Regions from separate parts of the Vibrio neonatus genome, predicted to be linked through region 1. Evidence: predicted binding sites of a transcription regulator. Region 1 holds the regulator's gene; each other region holds the start of a gene.

Region 1 (3,580 bases):
GAAAAAAATCATTACTGCCTTCCTTATGCCACTGCCTGCAATGCTACTTATCGGTTTCTTTGGCCTAGCGCTGGTGATGTTTACCCGCAAGCATAAGTCTGGCTGTATCTTTATTTTTATTTCATTAGCGTCCATTTTTGCTATTTCATTCCAGCCTGTATCTACCTCGTTGCTCAAACCATTAGAGCGCAAATACACGGCCTTTTTACCACCAGCAGAAAGCTTAGACTATGTCATGGTGCTAGGCAGTGGGCATGTGATTGATCCGCAAATTCCGCCAACCTCTGAATTAAGTCGCACCGCGTTAATGCGCCTTAGTGAAGGCATTCGTATATTGCGCATGTATCCCGGCGCAAAATTGATTTTATCTGGCTATGATGGCGGCTCAGAAATGAGCCAAGCACGAATGATGGCGACGGTGGCATTAGCGTTAGGCGTGGCTAAGTCAGATATTATTTTATTAGAAACGGCGCAAGATACTTGGGAAGAAGCCAGACAAGCTGCGGGCTTTGTCGGTGAAAAGCATATGTCACTGGTTACTTCGGCCAGCCATATGGAACGCGCCCTACGCGAGTTTCACAGCGCCGGTCTAAACCCTACTCCTGCCCCAACCAATTACTTAGCCCAATCCAATATTAATCAAGCGTGGCAAAAGTACACCCCGCAAGCACGATACCTAGAGCAAACAGAGCGCTACTGGCATGAAACCATGGGTAAGTGGTGGAAAAACATACGAGATCTTGTCAGTAGCAAATAAGTGACTCATAATTTAGTGAACGTCTATATTTTCGCCAACTTAGAAGCTGGTGTTGTAGTTTGCTAACGAGTTATGGGTTAAACAATGCAAGAGCTCAAGCAGTTTAATGAACAGCGGGCAGAAATTTATTGGTGGTTTTCCAGCTTATTTTCTAAAGAGCTGACCCAAGACGAACTGATTGCCTATCAAACCCCTGAAGTGAGGGGTTTCATTAATGGTCTAGCCGAAAATGAAACCCTAGCCACAGCCGCTAAACGCTTACTGGGTGCTCTTGAGCGACTGCAACTGCGCCCGAATGCTCAGCTTGAATTATCCGCTAATTTCTACGACTTATTTTTAGCCTCTGACAAACAAACTGCCCAGCCCTGCGCCTCTGTTTATATTGACGAAAACAAGGCGCTTAATGGCACCCCTGCTCAGCAGATGACGCAAGTTATGTTAGAGCATGGCATTGAAGTGGATAAATGCTTTAACGAGCCTGCCGATCATCTGGCTGTTGAACTCGACTTTATTGGCAATCTAATCATGCGCTCAAACGCGCTAGAAATGGAATCACATCTAGAAGCGGCCCTTAGTGAACAGAAGTCATTCATTGAGCAACATTTACTGAATTGGATTCCACAATTTTCGGCAAACTGCACTAAATATGATGAATTTGGTTTCTATTCTGCGGTCGCTGAACTGTTAGTTAAATTTTGTGAAATTGATTGTCGTTATCTCAGTAATGAAAAATAGCTCAGTTACCGAAAATAGATTCACATTATCGTCATAAATGCGTTGTCAGTTTCATCATTTATGGCTAGACTCCCCCGCAATCGTTTGCAATGTGATTTTGAGTGCAAATTACTCAATAATTCAACGCATTTTATAATCATTACTTATATTTACAAGGTCTCCTATGGCAACCATAAAAGACGTCGCAAAACTGGCTGGTGTCTCCACCACTACAGTTTCACACGTTATCAATAAAACACGTTTTGTGGCTGAAACAACACAAGAACGTGTTATGGAAGCTGTAAAAGAGCTCAACTATGCGCCAAGTGCGGTTGCTCGTAGCTTAAAATGCAACACCACTAGAACCATTGGCATGTTGGTAACTCAATCCACTAACCCCTTCTTTGCGGAAGTGGTCGATGGCGTAGAAAGTTACTGTTACCGTCAAGGCTATACGTTGATCTTATGTAACACTGGCGGACTGTACGAAAAGCAGCGCGATTACATTCGTATGCTTGCCGAAAAGCGCGTAGATGGAATATTAGTAATGTGCTCTGACTTAACCGAAGAGCTACGTGAAATGCTAGATTCTCACCCAGGCATTCCTAAAGTGGTGATGGATTGGGGCCCCGAGTCCTCCTCTGCAGACAAGATCATTGATAACTCAGAAGAAGGTGGCTACCTTGCCACTAAATATCTGGTTGAAAATGGACATACGAAAATTGGCTGTTTAACTGGTCAAACTGAAAAGCTTGCTTGTATTGAGCGTATGTCTGGCTATAAAAGAGCATTGGCTCAAGCTAATATCCCATACAACGACGATTTCATTTTTGAAGGTAACTTTGAATGTGATACCGCAGTTGAAACAGCTGATAAACTGGTCGCTCTTGCAGAAAGTGAACGCCCCACGGCTATTTTCTGCTTTAACGATATCATGGCGCTGGGTTTAATTAGCCGTCTGACTCAACATGGCATTGCCGTTCCAGAAGATATCTCTGTAATTGGTTACGATAATATCGATTTAGCCGGCTATTTTGCGCCGCCTCTTACCACGATACATCAGCCAAAACGTCGCGTGGGTAAAACCGCCTTTGAGATCTTGCTAGAGCGCATTAAAAACAAAGAGCATGACCGCCGCATTTTTGAAATGCACCCAGAGTTGGTAGAGCGCTCAAGCGTGAGAAACCTAAACGCTAGTTAACATGACCATTTAATTGAATAAGGCTAGATATCTTAATGATTTCTAGCCTTTTTTATTTGTACCTGCTGAGAATAAATCAAATAAAATACGCAAGTGATGAAAGTTTCCTATTATTGATCCTGTCTCTATACTTACTCAGGATGATAAGGACGCACTCATGAATAAGAAATTGATAATCGGGCTAATTTTAGTTGCAGCGATTGTATTACTCGGCATCAACTTCGGTCAGTACTTCACTTTAGAAAACGCCAAAGCTCAGCAATTAGCGCTCAATACGCATATTGAAAATAATTTCGTATTGTCAGCGGCTATCTACTTTATTGGCTACGTATTTGTTACGGCCTTTTCCATTCCTGGCGCTGCTGTGGTGACTTTACTTGGCGCGGCACTGTTTGGCTTCTGGACGAGCTTACTATTGGTCTCATTTGCCAGCACCATTGGCGCAACCTTAGCCTTTTTAAGTAGTCGCTACCTTCTGCGTGACTGGGTACAAGCTAAGTTTGGAGCTAAACTTGATGCCATTAACAAAGGCGTAGAGCGTGACGGCGCCTTTTATCTATTCTCATTGCGTTTAATACCCGTATTTCCGTTTTTCCTGATTAACCTATTAATGGGGCTAACCCCTATCTCGGTTGTGAAATACTATGTATTTAGCCAACTTGGCATGCTAGCAGGGACTATGGTGTATCTAAACGCCGGGACGCAACTGGCAGAAATAGACAGCTTATCCGGCATTGTTTCGCCTACCGTATTGGCCTCTTTTGCTCTGTTAGGTTTATTCCCGCTCATTGCTAAATGGATCATGGGTAAGATTCGACCACAAAACGGCTCTAGCCCTGCTTAATCCATCATCGCAATATAAAGGATATTCATGAAGTTATACGTTGCGCAAAATCCGCCTCAAGCTC
Region 2 (3,580 bases), 430 kb from region 1:
ACTTATGGAGTAGTTATTAGTATGCAAAAAACTTTCTCACATTGCGATTGGTGTAAAAAATTGGCTTTCGTTGAAAAATTGACTTACATGGACGGGTACGTTAACTCTTGTTGCGACTCTTGCAAGCAAACCGCGCTGATCGATATCAAGCGCTACAACCATGAAGAAAGTGTCACTCCGCAAAAAGAAATGTTCAAACGTCAACACGTGTAGATACCTCGAAAAAAAAATAATCCTCCGGCATAGCCGGAGGTTTTTCATATGCGCCTATAAGGCTTTCATGCTGGCAGCGCCCTAGCAGGCGCATAATGATCTGACATTTGCATAAAAATTGTTACTTACGGCCCGTAAACGGGCTACCTGGATACGGGATCGATAACTGCTCCCCCATCTTATCCTGTTCTAATTGGTGCTTTATGTAACTTTTGATCTTGCTAGTATTTTTTCCAACCGTATCTACATAATATCCACGGCACCAAAACTCTCGGTTTCTATATTTAAATTTCAAATTGCCAAACCGCTCATACAACATCAAACTACTTTTACCTTTCAAATACCCCATAAACGCTGAAACACTCATCTTAGGCGGTATTTCTAAAAGCATATGGATATGATCCACACAACATTCTGCTTCAATGATATTTACATTTTTCCATTCACATAGCTTTCGTAATATTTCACCTACAGCTCTCCTTTTTTCACCATAGAACACCTGTCTTCTATATTTTGGTGCAAAAACTATATGATATTTACAATTCCAGCGCGTGTGCGCTAAGCTCTTTTCGTCCCCCATTGGGACCCCCTTTCAATTTTAATTCAACTCTTGTAGTTGCCAGACCACAAGGTATTTTTATCAAATTGAAAGGGGTTTTATAACTGACTCATAGCTGTAAGCTTTACTGAACCCCCAGCCTAGCTGGGGGTTTTCTCTATACAACAACAAACCCAACTTAGTGTTGGGTTTTTTTTTGCCAAAAATTCACTATCAAAGCTTGATCTTTAACCAAACAGGCATTACTGTTTATCTATACAGTATGCATGGAGATACAGTAAATGCACTTTCTACCAATGAATAATAGCAGCGCTTTAAATCTTTCACCTCGTTCTTTTGCAGCATGTAACTTAGAACGTTTGGCTAAAGCTTCATCGGCTCACAAATGGATTTTATTCACTGCACAAACCCATCTTCCAGACCTAAAAGACCTGCAATCATACCGTGTCGATTGTGAGAAAATCATTCAGCTAAAGCCCTCATTAAAGAGCAGCGAAATCGAAGTAGTGACCAAAGCCATCACCTTAGGCAATGCCAGTGCCATTGTAGCCAGTGGCAATATTGATAGCTTCGCTCGTAAACAATTACAACAATTAGCTATGCAACATGGATGTGAAGTCTTTTTCTCAACATCAAACACTCAATATCTTCATTAAATTAACAATTTATTAAGATACAGAGGGTAAAAATAGCCAAGGCAAATTGACTAGGCGCAATCGTTTGCTTTTCTATTGGAATAGTGAAAATGATCTGTGTATTATTCTCAGCAGTATTTACCCTATTAGGTATAAATTATGAATCTTGCTGACCAAGTATTAGACGTTAACGATGACTTGCCTATTCGCACCGACAAACCTGTACACAGTGGTAAAGTGCGCTCAGTGTACTGGCTTACTGAAGAAGACAGTCGCCGCTTAATCAAAGAAAAAAACTACGATGTTTCCGCAGATGCTCCTTTAGCTATCATGGTAATTAGTGATCGCATCTCAGCATTTGATTGTATCTGGCACGGTGAACAAAACCTAAAAGGGGTTCCCGGCAAAGGAGCTGCGCTTAACGCCATCTCTAATCATTGGTTTAAGCTGTTTAAAGATAATGGTTTAGCAGATAGTCATATTCTTGATATTCCCCACCCTCTAGTGTGGATCGTGCAAAAAGCTAAACCTGTTATGGTTGAAGCTATCTGCCGTAAATACATTACAGGCTCAATGTGGCGTGCTTATTCAAAAGGTGAACGCTCATTCTGTGGCATCGACTTGCCTGAAGGCTTAATTAAAGATGGATTATTAGAAGATCTATTAATAACTCCTTCAACCAAAGGGATTTTAAAAGGCATTCCTAACGTTCCTGAAGTGGACGATGTGAACATTACCCGTCAAGACCTGATCAATCACTACGCATCATTTAACTTCCAAGCACCACAAGATGTAGATCGCTACGAAGTGTTGCTAAAAGAAGGCTTTAACGTTATTGATAACGCTCTTTCAAAAATTGGACAGATCTTTGTTGATACCAAATTTGAATTTGGCTATGTCACAGACAGTAAAGGCAATGAAAAACTGATCTACATGGATGAAGTAGGCACACCGGATTCTTCACGTATCTGGGATAAAGACGCCTACAATGATGGTGTGATTGTCGAAAACTCTAAAGAAGGGTTCCGTCAGTTCTTACTTAATCATTTCCCAGATCCAGATATCCTACTTAATAAAGATCGCATGCCAGAACGTAACGCTCTAGCAGTAGACAATGAACTGCCGTTATCAGCAATGATGGATCTATCAAAAACTTATACCAGTATTGCAGAGAAAATTACGGGTCATAAGATTGAGCTAAGCGCGAATCCTAAAGCAGAAATCGTTGAAATATTGGCAAGAGATTACGCGTTAGTTGACTAACTCAAGCGCGCTAAACTAACTGCGCTCAAGGCATTTATGCTAAAGAAAGTACGCTAAAACAAGGTATGTAAATTAAGTACGCTAAATTAAGCGAACTAAACGCACCGATAAGCACTCTCTGTAGTCATGCCATACAGCATGAAGCCGTCACTAATACTGACGGCTTCTTTTATGCTATTCATCCAACGGCTCTACTCACTCAATTTAAATTTGATACCCTACCCACTTGATTGCCTGAGATCTTTCCTAGCAAATCATTTTTGATTGCATTGCCTAATAAAGAAAAGTGGACGCCTTGAATGGCACCTTCTAATTTCCACAGCAAATTAATATTAAGATCTAAACCATAGATGGATTGCAAACGGCGAAATGACTCACTTGAACCTATGGTCTTCAATCGGCTTACGTCTTGAATGTCTATTCTGGCTAGCATCCTTTCGGTACTGAGTTGTAAATTGGGTAAATCACGGATGCGTTCATGACAATGCTGGCATTTATCTTTGTCGGTTTTGGCATTTTCTATGGATTTTATAAATAGAGAATGTGTTTGAATGGGATCAGAGAAATAAAGATCCATAATGTTGTAATACTGGACTCTTGCGCTGCCAATTCGCTTTTGAAATTTGAACTGTTTACAGCCTAAAGTGATCAATTTATCGGTTAAATCAGGCCCGCCGCGCAGATACGCCTTTTCGTTATGCACCAATAAAAACATCGCATCATCAATAAAATAACCCGTACCGCCAAACATCGAACGAGAGTTTAATCCATTAAAATGTTGAATTTTCTCAATCACAGCTGCAATTCCATTTTTAGCCATAATTATGGTCTCCACTTGCATCATTATCTGTCTTATTTCAGAGTCTATCGACCTCATACCAATCACACTCAATAAGTAATCAGAAATAGC
Region 3 (3,580 bases), 840 kb from region 1:
GCATCAAATTATGATTGATAGTGAATTGTTTGAGTGTAATTCAATTCGTTCTCGCACCTTACGAACGCATCTATGGTTGATTGGTGAGAGTGAAGATCAACATAACTTTATCCATGTTAGCATCGAACTCATTGAAGGGCGTAGCATAGAGCAGAAAAAAGCATTGTCTGAGAGCATTTTTCAATTGCTAGTAGAACAAGCCAGTTGGGTAGGCAGTTTGAGTGTCAATATCCGTGAGATGGACCAAGAGTGCTTTCACAGACAATGTAATCTTTAGGAATGAGCAATGGACTATAAATTTTTATTATTTTCATTTGATGGACGCATAGGGCGAAAGCAGTTTTGGATTTGGAACATTAGTTACTATTTATTCCTGTCTGCGGTTGGCTCTATGTTAGCGCATATATCTCCGGGGATGGCGCTGTATGCGATTCCAGTTTTATCACTGATCTTGTTTTATCCAGATTTGGCGATAACCGCTAAACGTTGGCACGATCGCAACAAATCAAACCGCTTTTTATTGCTGAGTATCCCATTGATTATTGGCCGCTTATTAGTGCCATTTTCTGCGCAGGCCGAAACCGGTGATGGTGTTTCTCGAATCTTGTCACTGATTGCTCTGATATGTGGGGTTTGGATTTTGGTGGAATGTGGCTTGTTAAAGGGCAGTGATGGTAAGAATGATTACGGGGAAGCTTACCAGTAATAAAAAACGCAGCCGAGGCTGCGTTTTTTGCTAGTAGGTGTGAGTTATAGGATATGACCTTTAACTTCGTCGTCTTTACGCTCAAGGTAATGAATAGACTTGATGCGACGGATTGTACGACAACGGCCTCTAATCAATAGCGTTTCTGTAGTAGCGATATTGCCTTGACGAGTAATGCCTTCTAGCAAGTCACCTTTGGTGATACCTGTAGCAGCAAAAAGTACATTGTCACTGCTTGCCATATCAGACAAAGCCAATACCACGTTAGCTTCAACGCCCATTTCAGCGCAACGTTTTAACTCTTCTTCACCGTGAGCGCGAGTTTCTGCATCATCGCCTTTTACTTCATGACGAGGAAGAAGGCGACCTTGCATGTCACCGTCTAGAGCGCGGATAACCGCAGCTGAAACAACACCTTCTGGTGCGCCGCCAATGCAGTACATCATGTCCACTTCACTGTCTGGCATACAGGTTAAAATAGAAGCCGCTACATCGCCGTCTGGCACAGCGAATACACGCACGCCCATCTCTTGCATCTCTTTAATCACTTTATCGTGACGAGGTTTTGCCAGTGTAATCACAGTTAGCTCATGCAGAGATTTACCTAGTGCTTTTGCTACATTAACTAGGTTTTCAGCAAGTGGTTTAGTCAGGTCAATGTGACCTTTTGCGCCAGGGCCGACAACCAGTTTTTCCATGTACATATCAGGTGCTTTAAGGAAGCTGCCTTTTTCACCTGCCGCAAGTACTGCTAAGGCATTGGATTGCCCCATAGCCGTCATGCGAGTTCCCTCTATAGGATCAACTGCGATATCAACAGCATCACCACCAACACCGACCATCTCGCCAATGTACAGCATAGGTGCGTCATCGATTTCACCTTCACCAATAACAATTTCACCGCTAATTTCAGTTTTGTTCAGTAGGGTACGCATAACTTCAACAGCCGCACCATCTGCCGCGTTTTTGTCTCCGCGTCCAAGCCACTTATAACCAGCTAGAGCTGCGCCTTCTGTTACACGAGAAAATGCTATTGCTAAATCGCGTTTCATATCGACTCCAATTGAGGGGGGTTCACATAAAGGGTTCAAAAAATCGCCGAGATTCTATCATATCTTTACGTAAACGTTTGCGTGATTTGCTCAAGTTTATTCCCCTTCTTGAATATTTATCGATTTTGTTTCGTCGACAGCGAGAAGAATGATGAGGAATGGTTTGTGATTGTCAAAATTTGATTAGAATCGTGTTTTTTTTGTCCATTTAAACCAGAATTAAATTTTTAGGTGTGTTTATATACATGCGTGTGGGTAGAATGGTTGAGAAGTCAGTCTTTATATATGGATAACGAATTAGGTAGGCCAACATGTCTTTAGAAGTGTTAGAAAAACTAGAAGCCAAAGTGCAGACAGCGGTAGATACAATTACTCTGTTACAAATGGAAGTTGAAGAACTGAAAGAGCAGAAGCAAAGCCTTGCTAATGAAGCTGAGCAACTACGCAACGAGAAAGTTGAAACTGAACAGCGTGCACAACAAGTTCAAGCTGAGCATGATGCGTGGCAAGAACGCATTCGCAGCATGCTAGGCAAAATGGAAGAAGTAGAATAAGTTTTACTTTTCCAATTGCTAAAGACAGAAACGCCAGCTTTAAGCTGGCGTTTCTGTCTTTAGTGTTTCAACCAATAGCGCGGGTTTTGGGTTTTACTATTGCGCCTTAATTCAAAGTAAAGGGAAGGAGTCGAACGTCCACCCGTGTCTCCGGCCAGAGCTATGGTCTCTCCAGCCGTAACCTTATCACCTTCTTTCTTGGTCAATACTTGGTTGTACCCATAGAGCGTCATGTCGCCTTTACCGTGGTCAAGTAGTAGCACTAGGCCGTAACCACGTAAGTAATCCGCAAATACCACAGTACCCGGATAAACCGCTTTTACTGGCTGTTCATATTGGGCGCTAATCACTACGCCTTTCCAATACACTTGGCCGCTTTGTCGAGTGCCGTAGCTGTGTAGAACTTTGCCTTTGATTGGCCAAGGTAGATGACCTTTGCGTCGTGCTAAACCATCCATAGGAACAGAATTACGCTTAGCCGCTTTGGCTATTTCGGCTTTAAGTCTAGCTTCGTTGCGTTTTAGCTCATTGAGGTAGGCGTGATCGCCTGCGATACCGCGCTTAATTTTTGCTACCGTGTTTTTTCTGTTGGCTTGTGAAGTGCGCAGTTTCTTAAGTTGTTGGGTTTGTTTGCTTAGCAGGGCTTCGATTTGTTGTTGTTCGGCCACTAACTGTTGGTTTTTTTGTTCCAACTGAGCGTTGGTTTTTTGTAGTTCAGTGATGGTTGCGGTGCGCTGCTTTGCCAGATGTTGGTAATACTGGCTGATGCGGTCTTTTTCTTCCGGGCTTTCATGGCTAAGAAAGCTCTCGATTTTAGCACTGGTGTGCATCATGTAGTAAGACTTAACCAGCTTTTGTAGCGCTTCAGCTTGTGACTGAGTTTTATCTAATAATTCTTGATGCTGTTTATCATAAACTTTCAGGTTGGCTTCTGAGCGTTTTAATGATGAACGAGTCTGGGTCAGGCTCTTACTTGCATTGGCAATTGAGAGTTCGTCAGTTTTTAAGCGTTTTTGCAGTTTATCCAGTTCTTTCTGTTGATGAGAAAGGCTTTTTTGTTGACGAGTAATCTCACCTTTAACCCCTTTTAATTCTTCAGGGTTGGCATTTGCGTTTGGCGAGAAAAACAGCGAAGACGACAGGTATAACAAAACGCCAGCGCATAGCACACTGGCGTTTAATTTTTTCGAAAATGGTACTTTCTGAGGAATGAGATTCATCCTAAATCTTTAACTTGGCTTTCTTTGCTACAGTGTACACTGTAGCAA

The links. Region 1 encodes PurR, which represses purine synthesis genes. Its sites were predicted from a motif close to TNANGNAAACGTTTNCNTNA; they were not measured.
Region 2: a site for PurR is predicted at 1,481-1,500, ahead of OCU38_RS05740 (phosphoribosylaminoimidazolesuccinocarboxamide synthase). Genes of this name have one in related genera too.
Region 3: a site for PurR is predicted at 1,824-1,843, ahead of glpX (class II fructose-bisphosphatase). Genes of this name have one in related genera too.

Annotation. Positions count from the first base shown of each region.
Region 1 is NZ_AP024885.1:1,667,867-1,671,446, forward strand. Features, by position in the region: gene elyC (envelope biogenesis factor ElyC) at 1-757, shown strand, start outside; gene torD (molecular chaperone TorD) at 842-1,492, shown strand; gene purR (HTH-type transcriptional repressor PurR) at 1,656-2,672, shown strand; gene OCU38_RS07675 (TVP38/TMEM64 family protein) at 2,830-3,516, shown strand; gene OCU38_RS07680 (putative signal transducing protein) at 3,544-3,580, shown strand, end outside.
Region 2 is NZ_AP024885.1:1,235,332-1,238,911, reverse strand. Features, by position in the region: gene OCU38_RS05755 (hypothetical protein) at 22-213, shown strand; gene tnpA (IS200/IS605 family transposase) at 335-793, opposite strand; gene OCU38_RS05745 (hypothetical protein) at 1,054-1,428, shown strand; gene OCU38_RS05740 (phosphoribosylaminoimidazolesuccinocarboxamide synthase) at 1,567-2,670, shown strand; gene OCU38_RS05735 (TfoX/Sxy family DNA transformation protein) at 2,870-3,490, opposite strand.
Region 3 is NZ_AP024885.1:2,512,152-2,515,731, reverse strand. Features, by position in the region: gene OCU38_RS11695 (5-carboxymethyl-2-hydroxymuconate Delta-isomerase) at 1-277, shown strand, start outside; gene OCU38_RS11690 (DUF805 domain-containing protein) at 287-706, shown strand; gene glpX (class II fructose-bisphosphatase) at 751-1,758, opposite strand; gene zapB (cell division protein ZapB) at 2,070-2,312, shown strand; gene OCU38_RS11675 (murein hydrolase activator EnvC family protein) at 2,372-3,532, opposite strand.